DNA from 3 places in the Nocardiopsis sp. LDBS0036 genome. Region 3 is predicted to be linked to each of the others. Evidence: riboswitches for the same ligand, from Rfam matches in the RefSeq annotation. Region 3 holds a riboswitch; each other region holds the start of a gene.
The links. Region 3 has a riboswitch for cobalamin ahead of UIS43_RS01745 (ABC transporter substrate-binding protein). Riboswitches for the same ligand answer to the same signal wherever they lie in the genome.
Positions count from the first base shown of each region.

Region 1: it holds a riboswitch for cobalamin, as region 3 does, so the genes downstream of both, UIS43_RS05815 (ABC transporter substrate-binding protein) here and UIS43_RS01745 (ABC transporter substrate-binding protein) in region 3, are expected to answer to the same signal.
Region 2: it holds a riboswitch for cobalamin, as region 3 does, so the genes downstream of both, metE (5-methyltetrahydropteroyltriglutamate--homocysteine S-methyltransferase) here and UIS43_RS01745 (ABC transporter substrate-binding protein) in region 3, are expected to answer to the same signal.

Region 1 is NZ_CP141103.1:1,370,621-1,373,885, reverse strand. It holds gene UIS43_RS05820 (iron ABC transporter permease) at 1-900, opposite strand, end outside; gene UIS43_RS05815 (ABC transporter substrate-binding protein) at 936-1,982, opposite strand; cobalamin riboswitch at 2,007-2,187, opposite strand; gene UIS43_RS05810 (threonine/serine dehydratase) at 2,345-3,265, shown strand, end outside.
Region 2 is NZ_CP141103.1:6,062,197-6,065,461, forward strand. It holds gene UIS43_RS25770 (polysaccharide deacetylase family protein) at 1-658, opposite strand, end outside; cobalamin riboswitch at 937-1,100, shown strand; gene metE (5-methyltetrahydropteroyltriglutamate--homocysteine S-methyltransferase) at 1,265-3,265, shown strand, end outside.
Region 3 is NZ_CP141103.1:453,772-457,036, forward strand. It holds gene UIS43_RS01735 (biotin carboxylase N-terminal domain-containing protein) at 1-502, shown strand, start outside; gene UIS43_RS01740 (PPOX class F420-dependent oxidoreductase) at 594-1,025, opposite strand; cobalamin riboswitch at 1,349-1,563, shown strand; gene UIS43_RS01745 (ABC transporter substrate-binding protein) at 1,622-2,662, shown strand; gene UIS43_RS01750 (iron ABC transporter permease) at 2,659-3,265, shown strand, end outside.

The sequences.
Region 1 (3,265 bases), 920 kb from region 3:
CACCCATCGGTGGTCGGGGCCGACCAGGACCCGCGCCACGTGCGGCACGGCGACCCCGACGAAGCCGATCGGACCCGCCACGGCCGTCGCCGTCCCGGCCAGGAGCACCACCGCCAGGGCGCTCGTCCCGCGCACCAGCCACAGCCGTGTCCCCAGGGAGCGGGCCAGCTCGTCGCCGAGCGCCACCGCGTTCAGGGACCGGGCCACCGCCACCGCCGTCACCAGCCCGGCGGCCAGGAACGGCAGCGCCTGGAGCAGCGCCGCGCCGTCGGCACCCGCCAGCGAGCCCACCACCCAGAACCGGTACTCGTCCAGGCTCGCGCGGTCGCGCAGGACGATCGCCGAGGTCAGCGAAGCCAGCAGGGCCGAGACCGCGGCTCCGGCGAGCGTGAGCCTGACCGGACTGGCCCCCTCCGGACCCAGCGACCCCACGGCGTGGACCACGCAGGCGGCGACCGCCGCGCCCGCGAAGGCGAAGCCGACGTAGCCCAGTAGCGCGGACACCCCGAACACGCTGATCGCGAGGACCGCCGCCAGGGAGGCGCCCGCGTTGATGCCGAGGACGCCGGGGTCACCGAGGGGGTTGCGGGTCACCCCCTGCGCCAGGACCCCGGACACGCCCAGGGCCGCGCCGACCGCCAGCCCGGCCAGGGTACGCGGCACACGCAGGTGCCGCACGACCAAGTCGGTGTCCGAACCGGTGAAACCGGCGTAGGCGAGGTACACGTCGGCCACGGACAGCCGCTCGTAACCGACCAGGACCGACGCCAGCAGGGTCGCGGCCAGGACCAGCAGCGCCACCGCCAACCCGGCGACGCGGGCGCGGGCACTGACGAGAACCCCGGAACCGTCGGCCGCGGCCCGCAGCCGGCGCCGGACTCCCGAGGGCACGGCCGTCACGGGCCTCCCGGCCACATGGGGGGCCACCGGCCCGCCTACCCGAACAGGCCGGGGTGCAGGATCCGGGCGACCGTCTCCACCGCGGCCGCGCTGCGCACACCCGCGGAACGGTCGGCGAAGGTGAACTCCTCCACCTGCTCCTCGGTGACCGCGGTCAGGTTGGCCAGCACGGGATCGGCCGTGATCCGCTCCACGTCCGGGGCGGCGTCGGCGGCGGTCATCCGCGCGTCGCAGCACACGTCGACCAGGATGAAGTCGGGGTCGCGCGCGATCACGTCCTCGACGGCCACGTCGTGGTTGCGACCGCCGTCCAGGTCGGCGAAGGCGTTGACGCCTCCGGCCAGCCGGATGATCTCGGTGGAGAAGTCCTGCCCGCCGGCCACCCGGAACCCCTGGTCGCTGGGGCGGCCGACCATCACCGAGGGCCGGTCCTCCTCAGGCACGCCGCCCTCCAGGGCCTCGGTGACCCCGCCTATCGTGCCCTCCATGTCCGCGATGACCTCTTCGGCGCGCTCGCGCGCGTCGAACAGGGCGCCCAGGTTCCGCAGGTCGGCGTAGACGTTGTCCATCGTCACCGAGGCCGGGTCGATGGTCGCGTCGGTGCGGCCGTCCCCGCTAGGGCACAGCGGAGCCGGGATCCAGCTGCCGATGCCCAGCTCGCGCAGGGAGGCCCGCGTACCGAGGTTCTCGTCGGTGAACACGTCGTTGAACCCGGCGAGCACGAAGTCGGGCCCGTGGCTGAGCAGTTCCTCCCGGCTGGGCAGGTTGGGGTAGTACTCCTGCCCGGCCTGGGCGTCGGCGTACTCCTCCAGGACGGCGGCGTCCAGGAACGCCGTCCCCACCAGGCGGTCGCTGAGGCCCAGCGCGTGGGCGGTCTCGATGGCGGGCTGGTAGGCGGCGAACACCCGTTCCGGCGGGCTGTCCGCGGCCACGTCGACGCCGCAGTTGCGGATCGTCTCCCCGGCAGCCTCGGGGGAGGGGGCGGCGGAGCCCCCGCCGCAGGCGGTCGTGGCCAGGAGCAGGGCGAGGGCGGCGCAGGCGGGCAGGCGGTACCGGACCGCGCGTGCCCCGGTGGGCTTCATCGAACAAACCATCCTTCGTGGTCTGATGACGCGGACGGTCGCAGCCGGTCTCCTGGCTCCCGGAGTCGGGCTCTGGCCCCGCGCCCCCACCCTTCCCGAGCCGTGTCCGGCCCAGTGGCGTGCGGGAGGCGCACTCCGGTCACAGTGGCGAGGACCGCGCCGGACTTCCACCGGCTTCCCGTGCACTGCGACGTCGACGATATGGACTTGTGCTGACAGTCAACCGGCCACGGTAGTGCACGCGGGTCCCTTCCGCGAGACCCGCTCCCCTCCCGGCCGACGACCGGACCCCCCGCGAGCCGCCCGACCGGCGGAGCGCCGTCCGCACGCGTGGCCGGACCGGGACCGGGCATAGAGGGCGCATGGAACTGATCACGGTGGAGGACGTCCGCGCCGCCCGGGAACGCCTGCGCGGGGAGGTGGTGCGCACCCCGCTGACGGCGGGCCCCGCCGGAGGGCCGCCGTTCCTGCTCAAACCCGAGAGCCTCCAGCCCACCGGGGCCTTCAAGCTGCGCGGCGCCACCAACGCCGTCGCCCTGCTCGACCCCGACCAGCGCCGAAGCGGTGTGGTGACCCACTCCTCGGGCAACCACGGCCAGGCGCTCGCCCACGCCGCCGCCCGGCACGGGGTGCCCTGCACCGTCGTCGTCCCCGAGGGCGCGCCCGGGGTGAAGGTCGACCGCATGCGCGCCCTGGGAGCCCGCATCGTCATGGTCGCCCCCCGGGAGCGGGAGGCCACCGCCCGCAGGCTCCGGGACGAGGAGGGGCTCGCCCTGGTCCCGCCCTTCGACGACCCGAGCGTCATCGCGGGCCAGGGCACGGTCGGCCTGGAGATCCTGGAGCAGTCGCCCGGGGTCGCGACCGTCGTCGTGCCCGTGGGCGGAGGCGGGCTCGCCTCGGGGGTGGCCACCGCCGCGCTGGCCGCCGCGGGCCCGCGCCGGGTCCGCGTCGTGGGGGTGGAGCCCGAACTGGCCGCCGACGCCGCCGAGAGCCTGCGCACCGGAAGCCTGGTCACCTGGCCGCCCGAGCGCACCCACCGCACCATGGCCGACGGGGTGCGCGTGTGCCTGTCCGAGCTGACCTTCGCCCACCTGCGCGCCCGCCTGGACGAGGTCGTCACCGTGACCGAGGAGGAGATCGCCCGCGCCGTCGCCGCCCTCGCCCACGGGGCGCGCCTGGTCGCCGAGCCCAGCGGGGCCCTGGCCGCCGCCGCGGTCCTGGCGGGCCGGGTGCCCACCGCGCCCGGCCGCCCGCAGGAGACGGTCGCGGTCGTCTCGGGGGGC
Region 2 (3,265 bases), 940 kb from region 3:
CGCCGTCGGGGTTGAAGCCCACCGAGTCGTACAGGGAGCTGATCGGGTGGACGACGCCGGGGTCGGCCGGGCCCTCCCCGCCCTCCCCGCTTCCGACGGCGCCGCGCACCAGGCCGTTGAGCTCCTCCAGCTGCTCCTGGCCGCCGACCAGTGCGGCGGAGGGGTGGTGCGCCGCGGTCTCGGTGTCGTACCAGTAGGTGGTGTACCCCTCCCGGGACCCCTCGGAGTCGGTCTCCACCCGGGTCACGCGGACCCCCAGCAGGCCGTCGCGCGCCGCGGTCAGGTTCCACCCCGCCTCGAAGGAGACCGCGCCGGGGCTGGCGGCCTCGAAGGCGTGCACCTCGTCGGTCAGCTCACGCTCCAGGAAGTCGGCCAGCGGCTCGGCGTTGGGGATCACCGGATAGGTCACCGCGACGGAGATCTCCCCGTCGTAGGGCAGTTCGGCCTCCTCCAGGCCCGCCACCGCGGCCGCGTCCACCTCGGTGAGCCCGTCGGGCTCACCGGAGGCCGGGGGCGACGGCTCGCTCTCGGAGACCGGCGCTCCATGCGTCCGCGGCCCGGGCTCGGGCTCCCCGGAGGAGCGGGTGGCCAACAACACCATGCCCGCCAGGACCGCCAGGGCTACCACGACCGTGATCAGGGGGTGGTCCGGTGCCATGGCGAGGCGGGACTGCTTACTCACGAGGGAATCTCCACGTTCATCGCTCAGACGAACGTCCGCGGGGAGCAGAGGGGAGCTCACCCGCGCAACGCTTGACTTCGTGTGTGACGCCGGTCGAAGGACGGGGGTTCTCACCGTCCGGGCCGGGCGCATGGGGCCGCACGCCGGGTACAGGGGCGAAGGGGGCCCTCCCTATACTTGCAGCCGTGGAAGGTACATGATCCACCCCCGCGTCCCGGGTCCGGCCCGGAACGGGCGGGGCGGAACCATGTCGCAAGAGGGAACCCGGTGCGAGTCCGGGACTGCCCCGCAGCGGTATGGGGGAACGAACGTCGCCATGAGCACTGGTAGTGCCGGTCGCGGAGACCGCACACCGGGAAGCGGCGGCCAGTAGGAGGAGCGGTGTCGGCACCGCCCGCGCCCCCGAGTCCGAAGACCTGCCTCCACCCGGCGACGCACCCGCGGCGCCGGTGGTCCCGCGCCCCGAGGGAGGGCCGGAGGCGGTGGCAGGTCCGGTGCGCGCCCGCGGCGCGTCCGTCGGCGTGTCCTCCCCTCTTCTCCCCTCGCGGCCGGTACCCGGCTTTCGACGAGGGAGAGAAGCTCATGACCACGACCCCCGCGCCGTCCGCGGCCCCGGGCGGACCACGCCCCTCCGTGCGCTCGACCGTGCACGGCTACCCGCGCATCGGCCCCGCCCGCGAGCTCAAGCGCGCCTGCGAGTCCCACTGGAGGGGCCGCACCACCGCCCGCGAACTGGACGAGGTCGCCGCCGGGCTGCGCCTGGGCGTCTACGCCCAGCTGCGCGAGGCCGGTGTCGACGACATCCCCTCCAACACGTTCTCCTACTACGACCACGTGCTGGACACCGCGGTCCTGTTCGACCTGGTCCCCTCCCGCTTCGCCCCTCCCGCCGCGGCGGCGGACCGCGAGGAGGAACTGCGCCGCTACTTCGCGCTCGCCCGCGGCGAACAGGGCGCCCCGCCGCTGGAGATGACCAAGTGGTTCGACACGAACTACCACTACCTGGTCCCCGAGCTCTCGCCCGGCAGCCGTCCCCGCCTGGTGGGCGACAAGCCCGTCGCCGAGTTCCGAGAGGCGGCCGAGGCGGGTTTCCACACCCGCCCGGTCCTGGTCGGTCCGCTCACCTTCCTGCTGCTGGCCAAGCCCGCCGACGGCGCCCCCGAGGGCTGGGAACCCGTCCAGCTGCTCGACCAGCTCCTGGAGGCCTACGCCCAGCTGCTCGGCGACCTGCGGGCCGCGGGCGCCACCGAGGTCCAGCTGGACGAGCCGATCCTGGCCACCGACGAGGGCCGCGCCGCCGTCGGCCACCTGGAGCGCGCCTACCAGTACCTGGGCGCGGTCACCGACCGCCCCTCCCTGCTGGTGTCCACCTACTTCGGCTCCATCGGCTCCGCCGCCCTGCGCGTCCTCAAGGACTCCGCGGTCGAGGCGGTCGGCCTGGACCTGGTCACCGACGACGAGGGCGTGGACGACCTGGTGCGGGTCTCCGGCCTGGGTGCCACCCGCCTGGTCGCGGGCGTGGTGGAGGGGCGCAACGTCTGGCGCACCGACATCCCGGCCGCCGTCGCCGCGCTCGGTACCCTGCTCGCCCTCACCGACGAGCTGACCGTGAGCACCTCCTGCTCCCTGCTGCACGTGCCCCTGGACCTGGACGCCGAGCCCTCCCTGGCCCCCGAGCTGCGCGGGGCCCTGGCCTTCGCCAGGCAGAAGGCCGAGGAGACGGCCCTGCTCGGCCGCGTGCTGTCCGAGGGCGCCGAGTCCGAGCACACCGGACGGGGCGGCGTCCGTCCCCCCGCCTTCACCGACGCGCGCGTGCGCGCCCGCCTCGACGCCCTGGGCCCGGACGCCTACGAGCGCCCGCGGGAACGCGGCAGGCCCACCGACACCCCGCTCACCACGACCACCATCGGGTCCTTCCCGCAGACCGCCGAGCTGCGCCGCGCCCGCGCCGCGCACCGCAGGGGGGAACTGGCGGAGGACGCCTACAAGGCCGTCCTGCGCGAGGAGATCGACCGGGTCGTCGCGCTCCAGGAGGAGATCGGACTGGATGTGCTCGTGCACGGCGAGCCCGAGCGCAACGACATGGTCCAGTACTTCGCCGAGCAGCTGGAGGGCTACGCCACCACCGAGAACGGCTGGGTGCAGTCCTACGGTTCGCGGTGCGTGCGCCCGCCGATCCTGTTCGGCGACGTCTCGCGCCCCCAGCCGATGACGGTCGAGTGGACCACCTACGCCCAGTCGCGCACCGACAAGCCGGTCAAGGGCATGCTGACCGGTCCGGTCACCATGCTCGCCTGGTCGTTCGTGCGCACCGACCAGCCGCTGGGCGAGACCGCACGCCAGGTGGCCTTGAGTTTGCGCGACGAGGTCGCCGACCTGGAACGCGCCGGGATCCGCCATATCCAGGTGGACGAGGCGGCCCTGCGCGAACTGCTGCCGCTGCGCTCGGAGCACCGGGCGCGGTACCTGGACTGGGCGGTGGGCTCCTTCCGCCTGGCCACGTCGGGGGTGTCGCCGTCCACGACCATCCACACGCACATGTGCTACTCGGAGTTCGGGCTGATCGTCGGCGGCATCGAGGCG
Region 3 (3,265 bases):
ACCGGAGTCGCTGCGCAAGCTCCAGTTGGAGTACGGGGCCGAGATCGGCCGGGCGATCGTCAACTTCGACGGCCCGATCGTGTTCTGCGTGATCTCGCGCTACCACGGCGGCGCGTTCGTGGTGTTCTCCAAGGCGCTCAACCCGAACATGACGGTGCTCGCGCTGGAGGGCTCGTTCGCCTCGGTGCTGGGCGGGGCCCCGGCGGCGGCCGTGGTGTTCGCCGGTGAGGTCAACACGCGTACCGCGAGCGACCCGCGGGTGACCGGGCTCCAGGAGCAGGTGTCGGCGGCCAGCGGCGCCGAGCGGGCCGCGCTCAACGCCCGGTTGGCCGAGACGCAGTCCTCGGTGCGGGCGGAGAAGCTCGGCGAGGTCGCGGCGGAGTTCGACCGGGTGCACAGCATCCAGCGCGCGGTCGAGGTGGGTTCGGTGGACGCGATCATCAGCGCCGCCGAGATGCGGCCGCGCATCATCGAGGCGATCGAGCACGGCATGAAGCGTTAGGGCCGGTCGTGGGCGGGGCGCGGGTGGACCGCGGCCGCCCGCGTGGGGCGGGGGTGCGGCGGCAGACCGCGGCCCCGCCCCGTTCGTGTTGTCAGCGGATCTTCTCGCCGTACACGTGGTCGACGGGCATGGTCATGAGCACCCTGCGGTCGGAGACCATGACCGACCGGTACTCCTCCCAGTCGGGGTGCTCCCCGGCGGCGAGGCGGTAGTAGTCCACCAGTGACTCGACCTCGGGGCCGTGCGGGTCGGTGCCCGGCCCGGTGAGGGTGGCCACGCCCTCGGCGGTGGCCCACGCCCAGCCGTCGGCGCTGGTGACCTGGAGCGTGGCGCGCGGGTCGCGGCGCAGGTTGGCGGTCTTGGCCCGGCCCTCGGTCATGGAGACGTGCAGCAGGTCGGTCTCGGCGTCGTAGAAGGGCTGGACGGGGGAGAGCTGGGGGCGGCCGTCGGCCTTGATGGTGGCCAGGACGCCGAGCCTGCTCTGGGCGAGCAGCGCGCGCGGGTCGAACGTCGTCGTGGTCATGTTCCAGGACCCCTCTCTGCCGGATGCTGGTAGTGCGCGGTGGTGCGGGGCCGTGTGCGGCCGGTCACGATCGTACTCCCGGTGTGTGCGCCGGTCCCGGCTCCGCCGCGTGGTCCGCGCCGCCGTGTCCGCCGGCCGCGGCCCGCGCGAGCGGGCCCGCCATCCGGTGTTCCGGGGCGCCCGCGTCCGTGTCGGCCGGAGCGAGGGCGCGGCCCCAGCGCTCCACCGGCTCCCCGGAGCCGCGCTGACCGGGGCGGGCACCGGAGCGGTGGCGCGGGCGCGGCCCCTGTGCGCCTTCCGGCCGTGAGGGGCCGAGGGGGCCTTGATAGTCTGCCGGGGCCAGTCGTACCACGTACGTGGTCAGGGAATCCGGTGCGAATCCGGAACTGACGCGCAGCGGTGAGGGGGACGGGCGGGGTACTCACGCCACTGGGGCGGAGGCCGCGGCGACCACGGAGTCGAGGCGGCACCGACCTGGGAAGGCACCCCGTCCGGGCGAACCCGAGTCCGAAGACCTGCTGGCCCCTCCGCGTCGAGTGCGCGGAGGCGTCCCGTGCCAGGCTCCGCGTTCGAGCCCCGACATCCAAGGCATGCCCATGCTGCGTCGCGCCCCGCGCCCCCTTCCCCTCCTGCTCGCCTCCGCCCTGCTGCTCACCGCCTGCGCCCCCTCCCCGGAAGGGGGGAGCGGCGGCACGGAGGCCGCCGACGCCGACGGCGCCCGCGCGGTCGACAACTGCGGACACCGGGTGGGCGTCGACGCCCCGCCCGAGCGCGTCGTCTCCCTCAACCAGGGCAGCACCGAGATCCTGCTCTCCCTGGGGCTGGCGGACCGCCTCGTCGGCACCGCCACCTGGACCGATCCGATCATGGAGGGGTTGGAGGAGGCCAACGGGGGCATCCCCCGCCTGGCCGACAACGCCCCCTCCTTCGAGGTGGTCCTGGACGCCGAACCGGACTTCGTGACGGCCTCCTTCGTCTCCACGCTCGGCACGGGCGGTGTCGCCACCCGCGAGCAGTTCGAGGAACTGGGCGTGCCCACCTACGTCTCCCCGACCGACTGCGCCACCGGCAAGGACAACGACAGCGGGGGAGACGGCTCGCGCAGCGAACCGCTCACCCTCGACGCCGTGTACGGCGAGATCCGCGACCTGGCCCTGCTGTTCGGGGTCGAGGAGCGCGGGGAGGAGCTGATCGCCGGGCTGGAGGGGCGGGTGGCGGCGGCCACCGCGGACCTGGACGCCTCCGGCGTCTCCCTCATGTACTGGTTCGCCAACTCCCAGTCGCCCTACCTCGCGGGCTGCTGCGGCGCCCCCGGCGCCATCACCCGCGCGGTCGGCGCGCGCAACGCCTTCGACGACACCCACGACGAGTGGCCCCAGATCAACTGGGAGACCGTCGCCGACCGCGACCCCGACGTCATCGTCCTCGGCGACCTGACCCGCGACTCCCAGACCGCGGAGTCCGCCGACGCCAAGATCGCGTTCCTGGAGTCCCACCCCGCCACGAGCAACCTCACCGCCGTGCGCGAGGAGCGCTACGTCCTGCTCAGCGGCCAGGCCATGAACCCCTCGATCCGCACGGTCGAGGGGATCGAGCAGGTCGCCGAGGGTCTGCGCGGCCTCGGGCTCGGCCGGTGAGCGGTGCGCGTCTGGCGCTGCTCTCCTGCGGTGGACTGGTGCTCCTGGCGGTGTCGGTCTCGGTCGCGGTGACCATCGGCCCCGCCGACATCACCACGGCCGAGGTCTGGAGGTCGGTCGCCGCGCGGCTGGGGTGGGGTGAGAGCGGCCTGTCGCCGCTGCGCGAGGGCATCGTGTGGGACCTGCGCATGCCCCGCACCCTGCTCGCCGCAGTGTGCGGGGCGGGGCTGGCGCTGTGCGGGGCGGTCATGCAGTCCCTGCTGCGCAACCCGCTGGCGGACCCCTTCGTGCTCGGGGTGTCCTCGGGGGCCTCCACCGGGGCGGTCGCGGTGCTGGTGCTGGGCTGGGGCGGCGCGGTGGTGTCGCTGTCGGCGGGCGCCTTCGTCGGCGCGCTGGTCTCCTTCGGGCTGGTGGTGCTGCTCTCGCACACCCTGGGCGCGAGCATGGACCGCGTGGTGCTGTCCGGGGTGGCGGCCATGCAGCTGTTCTCGGCGCTGACCTCGTTCATCGTGCTGACCTCGGCCGACGCCGAGACCACGCGCGGGGTGCTGTTCTGGCTGCTGGGCTCCCTCAGCGGCGCCGGGTGGGACGACGTGGTGCTGT